3 regions of the Vibrio sp. QJM3NY_15 genome follow, and region 3 is predicted to be linked to each of the others. Evidence: predicted binding sites of a transcription regulator. Region 3 holds the regulator's gene; each other region holds the start of a gene.
What was found. Region 3 encodes PurR, which represses purine synthesis genes. Its sites were predicted from a motif close to TNANGNAAACGTTTNCNTNA; they were not measured.
Positions count from the first base shown of each region.

Region 1: purE (5-(carboxyamino)imidazole ribonucleotide mutase) is a predicted target of PurR. The motif match lies at 1,732-1,751, and genes of this name have one in related genera.
Region 2: purL (phosphoribosylformylglycinamidine synthase) is a predicted target of PurR. The motif match lies at 1,544-1,563, and genes of this name have one in related genera.

Region 1 is NZ_CM173517.1:3,582,053-3,586,342, reverse strand. Features, by position in the region: gene AC3CKG_RS16190 (5-(carboxyamino)imidazole ribonucleotide synthase) at 40-1,170, opposite strand; gene purE (5-(carboxyamino)imidazole ribonucleotide mutase) at 1,176-1,661, opposite strand; gene tsaC (L-threonylcarbamoyladenylate synthase type 1 TsaC) at 1,857-2,414, shown strand; gene hemF (oxygen-dependent coproporphyrinogen oxidase) at 2,434-3,351, shown strand; gene aroE (shikimate dehydrogenase) at 3,429-4,259, shown strand; gene AC3CKG_RS16165 (DUF1488 family protein) at 4,277-4,290, shown strand, end outside.
Region 2 is NZ_CM173517.1:726,401-730,690, forward strand. Features, by position in the region: gene mltF (membrane-bound lytic murein transglycosylase MltF) at 1-1,408, opposite strand, end outside; gene purL (phosphoribosylformylglycinamidine synthase) at 1,738-4,290, shown strand, end outside.
Region 3 is NZ_CM173517.1:2,409,962-2,414,251, forward strand. Features, by position in the region: gene torR (two-component system response regulator TorR) at 1-205, opposite strand, end outside; gene torD (molecular chaperone TorD) at 494-1,141, shown strand; gene purR (HTH-type transcriptional repressor PurR) at 1,459-2,463, shown strand; cyclic di-GMP riboswitch class I at 2,634-2,719, shown strand; gene AC3CKG_RS10740 (TfoX/Sxy family DNA transformation protein) at 2,847-3,437, shown strand; gene AC3CKG_RS10745 (DUF3316 domain-containing protein) at 3,542-3,901, opposite strand; gene AC3CKG_RS10750 (TVP38/TMEM64 family protein) at 4,281-4,290, shown strand, end outside.

The DNA of each region.
Region 1 (4,290 bases), 1.2 Mb from region 3:
CACTGAGCGCCATTTTTATATCAAATCCACAATGTAGGTTTACTTCATCTGCTCAGCAAACTCATGCACAGCTGGATATGCTTGTTTGTCGAGAATGTCTGCCAGTGAGCATAACGCTCTTTGCAGCTCTGCGTTGTAGTCAGCGCTCACGTTAATGTGGCCCATCTTACGACCTGCACGCTTCTCTTTGCCATACCAATGAACATGACAGCCACCTTGAGCAAGAATTGCTTCAGGTAGAGTATCTTCGCCAAGGATGTTGATCATTGCAGTTGGGCGAATCAGTTTAGTGCTGCCTAATGGCATCCCACATACGGCACGTAGATGGTTCTCAAACTGACAAGTCTCTGCGCCTTGTTGCGTCCAGTGGCCCGAGTTATGAACACGTGGTGCAATTTCGTTAACCAGCAGTGAACCTTTAACATCAAAGAACTCTAACGCTAGCACGCCAACGTAATCCAAACGATCTGCAACAGCGGTGAACATGGTTTTTGCTTGCTCTTGCAGTTCAATGTCATCAATCGCTGTCGATAAGCTCAATACGCCGTCGGTGTGAACATTTTCAGCCAGTGGGTACACTTGGATCTCGCCATTGGCGCCACGAGCACCGACAAGTGATACTTCGCGGTCAAACGGAACGAACTCTTCAGCCACAATCGCTTGGTTGTCTGTTGCTGCAATGCACTCAGCCATTTCTGTCCAAGTTGACTCAACATTATCTAATGTCTTTAAGCGCCACTGGCCTTTGCCATCGTAGCCGCCAAGTGTGCTCTTCAAGACCATTGGCAAGCCTACGTGAGCAATCGCAGCGTCAAAGTCTTCGCGAGAGTTAATCACGTAGTACTTAGCATTTTTCACGTTTGCTTCGTCTAACAGGGCTTTTTCAAGACGACGGTCACCGCCAGCTTTGATTGCTTCTGTTGTCGGTAAGAACTTACCGCTGCGTTCACATACCTCAAGCACGTCGTGAGGAATATGTTCGAACTCTGCAGTAATGACGTCCGCACGCTCAATCGCATTGTCTAAGCCGTTGCCTAGAATCGCTTGCGTTAATGGGTGAACAATATTTTTGCTGCCAACATCAAAAGCAGAAATTTCAATATTCAGCGGTGCCCCAGCTAGGGACATCATGCGAGCAAGTTGGCCCGCGCCTAACACAAGAACATGCATGGGAATTAGTCCTCTGCAGGGTTTGGATTAGCAAGAACCGTTTCTGTTTGCTCAGAGCGGAACGCTTCTACTTTCGCCATCACTTCTTCATTGTGTGTACCAATGATTTGAGCGGCTAGGATGCCTGCATTGGCTGCGCCAGCTTCACCGATAGCCAGAGTACCTACCGCGATACCTTTTGGCATTTGTACGATAGAAAGCAGTGAGTCCATGCCTTTCAGTGCTTTAGACTGAACAGGAACACCTAAAACAGGTACGCTTGTGAAAGCTGCAGCCATGCCCGGAAGATGCGCAGCACCGCCAGCACCAGCAATAATCACTTTAATACCGCGCTCTTTCGCACTGGTTGCGTAGTCAGCAAGCAACTGAGGTGTGCGGTGAGCAGAAACCACTTTTGTTTCGTACGCCACGCCAAACTGATCCAACATTTCTGCAGCTAGCTTCATTGTTGGCCAATCAGATTTAGAACCCATGATAATACCGACAGTCATCTCAAACTCCTTCAGGTACGATTTAATTAGTGATTAGATATTTTGCGCGCATTATACGGGTAAAATTGCTTAAGGAAAACGTTTGCGTCAGTCTAAGTTGTTAATTGATACATTTTATAAACAAATAGCTTTAGTCACAGTGAATGATAATTTGTACACTTAGCGAGTTCGATAACAGAATTAATGAGGCAACCCTTGGATAACTTTCAACATACTTTGCAGGCATTACAACAAGGTGAAGTCATTGCTTACCCGACAGAAGGCGTTTTTGGGGTCGGTTGTGATCCCGATAATCCACAAGCCATTAAGAAACTGCTCGACTTAAAACAACGACCGATGGAAAAAGGGTTGATCCTAATTGCTGCAAGTTACGAGCAGTTGTTGCCTTATATTGACGAAAGCCAACTAACCGATGACCAATTAGCGACGGTTAAAGCGACATGGCCAGGCCCGGTCACTTGGATTATGCCAACCAGCAGTAAAGTTACTGACTGGGTAAGCGGTCAATTTGATTCGATCGCGGTACGCGTGACGGATCACCCTTTGGTTCAAAGAATGTGTAATGAATTCGGTAAGCCGTTAACCTCGACCAGTGCTAACCTGACAGGTGAACCACCTTGTATGACGACTGAAGAAGTTCAACAGCAACTGGGTCAACATTTGGTGGCTATTCTCGAAGGTCAAACGGGTGGTCGTGAGAAGCCAAGCGAAATTAGAGATGCAAAAACGTCGAAAATATTAAGACAGGGTTAAACCCTGCAGAGGAAGAAAGATGTCAGCAATTGATAAAGAAGCAGTAAAGCAGTTTTTACTGAGCCTACAAGATTCGATTTGCCAACAGCTTGAGCAAGCTGATGGTACTGCACTGTTTGAAGAAGATGCATGGCAGCGCGAACCTGGCGATCGCTTAGGTGGCGGTGGTCGAACTCGCGTGATGACCAACGGTGCGGTCTTTGAGCAAGGTGGGGTTAACTTCTCTCACGTAGCAGGTAAGGCGATGCCAGCTTCAGCAACCGCTCACCGTCCTGAATTAGCGGGACGTAAGTTTGAAGCGATGGGCGTTTCATTAGTTATCCACCCTAAAAACCCATACATCCCAACCTCGCACGCGAACGTTCGATTCTTTATTGCGGAAAAAGAAGGGGAAGACCCGATTTGGTGGTTCGGTGGTGGTTTTGATTTAACACCATTCTATCCTGTCGATGAAGATTGCCAATCTTGGCATCAAACCGCTAAAGATCTGTGCGCACCATTTGGTGAGGACGTTTACCAAGAACACAAAGAGTGGTGTGATAAGTATTTCTATCTACCTCACCGAGACGAAACACGCGGTGTTGGTGGTCTGTTCTTTGATGATCTGAATGAGTGGGGTTTCGATAAGAGCTTTGCTTATATGCAGGCTGTCGGTGAAGGCTTTACAGCCGCCTATCTACCAATTGTAGAACGACGTAAAGAGACGTCTTACGGTGAGCGCGAGCGTGACTTCCAACTTTATCGTCGTGGTCGCTATGTTGAATTTAACCTAGTTTACGACCGTGGTACCCTGTTTGGTCTGCAAAGCGGTGGGCGCACAGAGTCTATATTGATGTCTATGCCGCCGTTGGCTCGTTGGGAATATCGCTATGAACCACAAGCAGGCTCACCAGAAGCTCTGCTTTATAGTGACTACCTCAAACCTCGAGTTTGGTAGTTCTTCCTTCCTTATAGGGATAGTGATAGGGTCATCTATATAGATGACCCTTTTTATTATTTCTGTTAGGTAAGGATATGACACAGCAAGTAGATCGTTATGCCGTTTTCGGTAATCCTATTGGGCAAAGCAAATCGCCATTCATTCACACATTATTTGCTCGCCAAACCAGCCAACAACTTACCTATACAGCTCTCCAGCCAGAACAAGGTGAATTCATCATTGCTGCTCAAGCTTTTTTTAGTGAAGGTGGTAGAGGGTGTAATGTCACAGCGCCATTTAAAGAAGATGCTTATCAGTTCGCTAATCGCCTGACTGAAAGAGCTGAACTAGCAGGTGCTGTAAACACACTTAAGAAGCTTGATGATGGAGAGATCATTGGTGATAACACCGATGGTGAGGGTTTAGTTCAAGACCTTCTTCAACATCAAGTTATGCTCGAAGGGGCTCGCGTTCTTCTGCTTGGCGCTGGTGGTGCTGCTCGAGGAGTGATTCAACCTCTTCTCGACCAAAAGCCACAACAGTTGGTAGTCGCTAATCGAACCAGTTCAAAGGCTGAACTTCTGGCCGAGATGTTTTCTTCACATGGAAACATCAAAGGAATGGGGTTAAGCGATGTTAATGAAGGGTTTGATGTCATCATTAATTCGACTTCGTCTGGCCTAAGTGGTCAGCTTCCTGAAGTTTCTGAGATTATCTTCAATTCGAATAGTGCCGTTTATGACATGGTTTACGGATCGGGCAACACGGTATTCAATCAGTGGGCATTAGATAATGGTGTTCATGCTGCTTATGATGGTTTGGGTATGTTGGTAGGACAGGCCGCTGAGAGCTTCATGCTTTGGCGTGGCCTTCGTCCGGGAACAAAACAGATTTTAAGAGAACTACGTAAAAACCTAGAGATGTAATGAGGTATTTATAAAAAATGAATCAATCAAT
Region 2 (4,290 bases), 1.7 Mb from region 3:
GGCGAATGTTCTCAACGTAATTCCTTGCTTCATCACCACGAGCATAACCGTAACGAGTTTTACTGTAGTACTTCTTCTGCTTTAGAAGAGGCAGCCTGTCTTTCACATCACCCCAAGCGTCAGGATCACCGCCTTGTGCTTTGGTTAAGCGACGTGCATCCATCATGTGACCGTAACCTACGTTATACGATGCGAGGGCAAACCAGATCTTTTCATGTTGAGTAATAGAGTCGGGAACTCGATTCACGATACGACGTAAGTATTCCACGCCACCTTGTACCGACTGTTTCGGGTCAAGACGATTAGTTACACCTACGCTTTTCGCGGTTGGTAGCGTCAACATCATCATACCTCGAACACCAGTAGGAGAACGTGCGACTGGGTTCCAGTGTGACTCTTGGTATGCCAAAGCAGCAATCAAGCGCCAATCAAATTCTTGTGAGTATTTCTGAAACAGTGGCGACCATTTTGGTAGCTTGCTATCCAAGGCGCGGATAAAAGCACGAGTATCAACGTAGTCAAAGGTACCAATGTGACCGATGTACTTCTCTTCCAGTGAAGCCAGTTCACCAGATTGTTTTAGGTTACCGAAGAACTCAATCAGCAATGCATACAGGCTTTCATCTTCTGAACGCTCTAAGTACCAAGAGATAGGTTGGTCTTCAGTGAGTTCAAATGCCAAAGCGACGTCTGGGTACAAACGCTGTGCGAGTGACAGCTCAATCGAGTCCGCTACCGTAAACAAGCGTTCTCCAGTCGACACTTCTTTTAGCAGGTCATTGATGTCTGCATTACCGACCGCATCGTAGATAAAGTCATCGTGTGTGTTCTGTAGCTGTTTTAGTGTTGGTTCAAAGTGTGAGTCTTTCACCACAACCAAAGACGGCGTTAGTGTTTCATTTGATGCCGTTTCTTCTGATTCAGATTGTGCTTTTACAAATTCGGCCTGACGCTCGTTTTCAAACTTGATCAGTTGACCGAGGTTTCTTGGTCGCCACTGGCCTTTTTTGTACACGACTTGTTGGCTTACATAGTAATAAGCGGGCGCGGCGCGATACGCACGTGTCAGGTTATTGTTTTGTGTTAACCCAGTCGCGATAAGATCGATCTCGCCTTTCTTAAGGGCTGGAAATAGGCCGGATAAACGGTATGCAGGTTTAACCTCAAGCTTTACACCAAGCTCCTGCGCAAACTCACGAGCTAACTCGTAATCTAAGCCAGCAGGGCCATCGGGGCCGATGTAATAAGAGAGTTGGTTATTCAGGGTGCCGACACGAAGAACGCCGCGATCTCGTATCTGCTCAAGGACACTTTTAGGTTCAGATTCAATCTGGCATCCCGTTACCCCTAACAGAGCGATAACGAGCAGAAGGAATTTAGACGAAAAGATGAGCGTAAATTTAGGCATCAAAATGAAATCTCGAAAAGTGGAAGCCCCTTTATACCAAACCCCGCAAGGCTGGCAAAGCAGGTTTATTTAAACAGTTGTAAAAGTGCTGATAAATGCAGCAAAACTGTCATTTATATCGTTAGATTAAAAAAATAACGCAAACGGTTGCTTTTGGTGTTACGTCACAAAAAGAAATGCTTTATAATGCGCTCGCATTGAAGAGGTGGAATCGGCATAGGTTTGTTAACCTTCGGGAATAGCTTCGAAGAAAACAGTTAGGTTGTTCCTATAACCCACTGAATTTATTCCAATATCACCTTAATCAACTGCATAAGAGACCTAAGCACATGAGAATTTTGCGTGGCTCCCCAGCTCTATCTGAGTTTCGTGTTAACAAGCTTTTAGAGCTTTGTCGTGAATTAAGCTTACCTGTAACAGGTATTTACGCTGAGTTTGCCCACTTTGCTGATTTAACGGCAGACCTAGATGCGTCTGAAGTTGAGAAGCTAGAAAAGCTACTGACTTACGGTCCAACGATTGAAGAGCATGAACCTGAAGGTTTACTGCTGCTTGCAACGCCACGTCCAGGCACTATCTCGCCTTGGTCTTCAAAATCAACTGATATCGCACACAACTGTGGACTGGCTAAAGTGTCACGTCTAGAGCGCGGTACCGCTTTCTACATTGAAACTTCTTCTGAACTTTCAGAGCTTCAACTTGTTGAGCTGAAAGCAATTCTGCACGACCGTATGATGGAAGTGGTTTTCACTGACTTCGAATCGGCAGCAGCACTATTCACAGTTGCTGAGCCTGCTCCTTATGCGGAAGTTGACCTATTAACTGGCGGACGTAAAGCGCTTGAAAAAGCAAACGTTACCCTAGGTCTTGCGCTAGCAGAAGATGAAATTGATTACCTTCTTGAAAGCTTCACTGAAAAGCTAGGTCGTAACCCGACTGACATCGAGCTAATGATGTTTGCACAAGCGAACTCAGAGCACTGTCGTCACAAGATTTTTAACGCTGATTGGACTATCGATGGCGTTAAGCAAGAAAAATCATTATTCAAGATGATTAAGAACACCTTTGAAACGACACCAGAACACGTTCTGTCTGCTTATAAAGATAACGCAGCGGTAATGACAGGTTCTGAAGTCGGTCGTTTCTTCCCAGATCCAGAAACTCGTCAGTACAACTATCACCAAGAGAAAACACACATCTTGATGAAAGTTGAAACGCACAACCACCCAACGGCAATTTCTCCATGGCCGGGCGCATCAACAGGTTCAGGCGGTGAAATCCGTGATGAAGGCGCGACAGGTATTGGTGGTAAGCCAAAAGCGGGTCTGGTTGCTTTCTCTGTATCTAACCTTAAGATCCCGAACTTCGTTCAACCTTGGGAAACTGACTTTGGTAAGCCGAGCCGTATTGTTACTGCTTTGGATATCATGCTTGAAGGCCCTCTTGGTGGCGCAGCATTCAACAACGAATTTGGTCGTCCAAACCTATTAGGTTACTTCCGTACTTACGAAGAGAAAGTAAACTCTCACGCGGGTGAAGAAGTACGTGGTTACCACAAGCCAATCATGCTGGCTGGTGGTCTAGGTAACATTCGTGATGATCATGTTCAGAAGAAAGAGATCCCAGTAGGTGCAAGCCTAATCGTTCTTGGCGGTCCAGCAATGAACATCGGCCTTGGTGGCGGTGCTGCATCTTCAATGGATTCTGGTTCTTCTTCTGAAGACTTAGATTTTGCTTCTGTACAACGTGAAAACCCAGAGATGGAACGTCGTTGTCAGGAAGTTATCGACCGTTGTTGGCAACTTGGTGATGCGAACCCAATCGCATTTATCCACGATGTGGGCGCAGGCGGTATCTCGAATGCTCTTCCTGAACTAGTAGACGATGGCGAGCGTGGCGGTATCTTTAATCTACGTGACGTGCCAAACGATGAGCCGGGCATGAGCCCACTTGAGATCTGGTGTAACGAATCTCAAGAGCGTTACGTAATGGCGGTTGCTGATAAAGACATGGCAACATTCGACGCGATTTGTAAGCGTGAACGCGCACCTTACGCAGTGGTTGGTAAAGCAACAGAAGAACGTGACCTGAAACTAGAAGATTCACATTTCGACAACACGCCAATCGACATGCCAATGGACATCCTATTAGGTAAAACACCTAAGATGCACCGTGACGCGAAGACGCTAAAAGCAAACAATCCTGCGATTGACCGTTCTGGTATCGAACTAAACGAAGCGGTTGACCGTATTCTTCGCCTACCTACAGTGGCAGAGAAAACATTCCTTATCACTATCGGTGACCGCTCGGTTACAGGCCTTGTAGCTCGTGACCAAATGGTTGGCCCATGGCAGGTTCCAGTTGCTAACTGCGCAGTAACTGCAGCAAGTTACGACTCTTACCACGGTGAGGCAATGTCTCTTGGTGAGCGTACGCCAGTTGCACTTCTAGACTTTGGCGCGTCAGCTCGTCTAGCGGTTGGTGAAGCAATCACTAACATCGCAGCGACGAACATCGGCGATATCAAACACATTAAATTGTCAGCTAACTGGATGTCTCCAGCAGGTCACCCTGGTGAAGATGCAGGCCTTTACGAAGCGGTTAAAGCCGTAGGTGAAGAACTATGTCCAGCACTGGGTCTAACTATCCCTGTGGGTAAAGACTCAATGTCGATGAAGACTAAATGGGAAGAGAATGGCGAGCAGAAAGAAGTAACGTCTCCGCTATCTCTTGTTATCACTGCGTTCGCACGTGTTGAAGATGTTCGTAAGACGATTACGCCTCAGCTTCGCACTGACAAGGGTAATACAAGCCTAGTTCTTATCGACTTAGGTAACGGCAAAAACCGTATGGGTGCAACGGCACTAGCGCAAGTTTACAAG
Region 3 (4,290 bases):
GTAATTCGCGAGTTAGCATCAATCCATCTTCGCCTGGTAAGTTGATGTCTAGCATAATGAGATCAACGTTGTTTTCTTCCAACACGTTTCTCATCTGAGCGCCGCTTTCCGCTTCGCTCACTGTGTAACCTTCGTTCTGGAAATATCCAACCAGCTTACTTCGGGTTACCACATCATCTTCTACGACTAATACGTGATAGCTCATCTACACCACTTTTCTTATTTAATAGTTTCAGTAACCATTCTATTCATAACTAGTAACAATTCTAGTGGTACAGCAGATAAAAGCGAGAAACATGAATATTTTTTGATACAAGACAATCTAAAACCTTGCTATTTATCGTCCATCGCAATTCAATATAGGCATTACGACTAACGAGTCACTTTGCGTTTAGCAAATAACCTTGTTATTGAGCCTTGGTGTGCTTATACCCAAATGACTTCGCGATGCTTGGGTATATAAACATCACAAGACTAAATCAGGATCTATGAAATGAAAGATACGAAAGCATTCAACGAACAAAGAGCTGAAATCTATTGGTGGCTATCAAGCTTGTTCGCTAAAGAGCTCACACAAGAAGAACTCGACCACTACCACTCTGTTGAGATCCGTTCTTTCCTGACTGGTTTAGGCGAAAACGAAACACTCAAGCCTGCGATTGATAAACTGGTAGACGCATTGAACCGTCTACAAACACGTGAAGATGCCCAACTAGAGCTGTCTGCTGACTTTTGCGATCTATTTTTAAAGACAGATAAACATGGTGCTCTACCTTACGCTTCAATGTATATCGGCGAAACGGGTCTATTAAACGACAAGCCAGCTAAAGACATGGAAGAGATCATGGCTAAGCACAACTTGGTAGTTAACCAAGATCTGAAAGAGCCAGCAGACCACATTGCTATCGAACTTGATTTCCTTGGCAATCTCATCATCCGTTCAAATGACACTGAGCTTGAAGAAGAATTAGAAAAATCGTTCACTGTTCAACAGCAATTTATTGAACATCAAGTCCTTACTTGGGTACCAAAGTTCAACGTTAAATGTTGTGAGATCGATTCATTCGGTTTCTATGCATCTGTGGCAACTCTTCTCGTGGCCTTCTGTAATCTGGACACTCAGTATTTAGCGGGTGAATAAGATTCGCTGATGATTAAGTAAACAAATTCAATAGAATGTGACAATTCACCCAGATTTCTGGGTGAATTTTATTGCGAGTAATTTCTAGTCAGTCTAAAATTGTGACCGCAAACGATAAAATATGAAACATTCACGAAATGCTATGCTTATTTAAGTTCAGAGCATTTCGGTGTTAAGACAAGCCGCTCAATAGCGGTTTTTTGTTTTTTAGCACTTTAGTACCCCAAAGAGCCCTACAAATTTAAGCTCTTAGTTAGGTAGCTTAACGGCTACTTTATTCCGTACTTTGGGAAAGTAGCTTCTAATAGGATAAAACCATGGCCACTATAAAAGATGTCGCTCGCTTAGCAGGCGTATCAACTACCACCGTTTCTCACGTAATCAACAAAACACGTTTTGTTGCAGAAGCGACTCAAGAGAAAGTAAATAAAGCCGTAGACGAGTTAAACTACGCACCAAGTGCTGTAGCGCGTAGCTTGAAATGCAATTCAACACGCACTATCGGCATGCTAGTGACTCAATCAACAAACCTCTTCTTCTCTGAAGTAATCGATGGTGTTGAAAGCTACTGCTACCGTCAAGGTTACACTTTGATTCTGTGTAACACGGGTGGTATCTATGAGAAGCAACGTGACTACATTCGAATGCTTGCAGAAAAACGTGTAGATGGCATCTTGGTTATGTGTTCTGACTTAACAGAAGAACTTCGTGGCATGTTAGATCGCCATGCTGATATCCCAAAAGTTGTCATGGATTGGGGCCCAGAAACCTCTCAGGCTGATAAGATCATCGACAACTCTGAAGAAGGCGGCTATCTAGCAACCAAGTACTTGCTAGAACGTGGTCACACAAAGATTGCTTGTTTAAGTGGCCACTTAGACAAAGCAGCATGTGTAGAACGCATCGCGGGTTACAAACGCGCACTCAATGAAGCGAAGGTGGCAACCGACGAAAAGCTCATCATTGAAGGTAACTTTGAGTGTGATACCGCTGTACTTGCGGCTGATAAAATTGCTCAGATGGAAGATCGCCCTACCGCAGTGTTCTGTTTTAACGACACAATGGCACTTGGCCTAATGAGTCGCCTGCAGCAGCAAGGTATTCGTATTCCTGAAGATATTTCGGTTATCGGTTACGACAACATTGAACTTGCGGAATACTTCTCTCCACCATTGACGACGGTTCACCAACCTAAGCGTCGTGTTGGTAAAAATGCATTCGAAATTTTGTTGGAACGCATTAAAGATAAAGATCATGAAAAACGTGTCTTCGAAATGCACCCAGAAATTGTTGAGCGAAGCACGGTTAAAACGTTAAATTAATTGATAAATCGAGTTTAATTTCATTAAGCGCACCTTTGAGTGCGCTTTTTTTATAAGCAGATAAAATAAACCCAGTTGCATAACACCAAGATCATTAATTGAAGCAATATCACATTTTGAAATATCAGGTGTGAGCCTCATTCAACAAAAACTTTATTCTATTCAGTCAGTCACGCACAGGGCAAACCACTCGAAAGAGTGAGACGCAAAGCTTCCGGCCTAAACCACTCGTTGGTATGGTAGCGGGGTTACCGATGGCAAAATGCGGTAATTACTAACAATTTAGTAATTTACGGCTTATTGACAATTTAATTGCAACATTTTGCTAATCTCTCGGACCTGCTTATTTGGTGGCGTAGTTCAAATACACCGAGATAGATAACATGGATAAACCGATACTAAAGGACTCAATGAAATTATTTGAGCCCCTAGGAAAAATAAAGTCACGCTCAATGTTTGGTGGATTCGGGCTTTTTGCTGATGACACGATGTTTGCTCTGGTTGTTAACGACCAGTTGCACATAAGAGCGGACAAAGACACAACAAAGCAATTCGAGCAACAAGGGTTTCGACCATACGTCTACAAAAAACGTGGTTTCCCTGTCGTCACAAAGTATTTCGCATTGCCGGAAGGCTTGTGGCAAGACCAAGAAAAAATCTTGCAGCTTGCTACGACGTCTTTGGGGTTTGCTAAAGAAGAGAAAGCTGAGCAATCTTCTGCTAAGCCAACTCGATTAAAGGACCTCCCTAACCTTCGACTCGCTACCGAGCGTATGTTAAAAAAGGCCGGGATCGATTCTGTAGAATGTTTATATGAATCTGGCTCTGTAAACGCATTTAACGCCATCAAGGAATCACATGCTTCCTCTGTCAGCATTGAGCTGCTTTGGGCGCTAGAAGGTGCGATCAATGGTACTCATTGGTCTGTTATACCGCAGCAACGTCGTGAAGAGCTTATCAGTCGCGTCAATTAATATTGTCAGTTCAAACTATCTACATAACTAAGCCGCATTCTTGCGGCTTTTTTTATACAAAAAAAGTAGCTCTCCTTTAAGCTAGAGAGCTAGCACTGGACTGGCTAAAAAGATGGACGGTAATAATATTTGTAATCAACTTTTACCATGGGTACAAAATTGATGGTTCCTGAAGAATCCATAATCTCTTTGACTTTAATAGAACCATTCTTGATTTCAAAAGATCTCACGTCTACCTTTTCAGAAGCTTGAGGAAGAATGCGACTAAGCTCAAAAGATTCTTTAGTATTCAAATCTTGCCATATTTTCTTTCCGTCTTCATAGGCTTGGTTTTCAGTAGATACTGTTTCACCTTTGAATATTTTTGACTCAGCGGCAACCCGGTGGTAAACACCAGCACCTGTTGCTTGAAAAGAGATAAGACCTGCAGTCGCAATAACAGTAATCAATGATAAAAATTTCATAGCTAACTCCTTAGTTTTATGCCTGAATCATTATCGGAACAACCTTTACGTCTCGATTGTTACGTATATAGAACGTACCAAGACCAAATGTATTTCAAATTCCTGTCACTTTTTATAGCCTTAAAATTTATTAAATAGAATTTGTTCAAGCAAAACAACCTCCTACCTTAGAAAGAAAAACACATCAGATCTAACATGTGTTTAACGTCGAACCTATCTGTCATCGGCCCATTCAAGGTGAAGTAGTCAGATGTATTTATAAAAATGGTCAGCAATCAAAAGCAAACTGACAGTTTTTTTATATCTGTTGAAAGTTAATCTATGCTTTGCCTGTCTATCTATACTAATTGTATGCATTGAAAAATTAGAGGAAGTATCAATGAGTAATA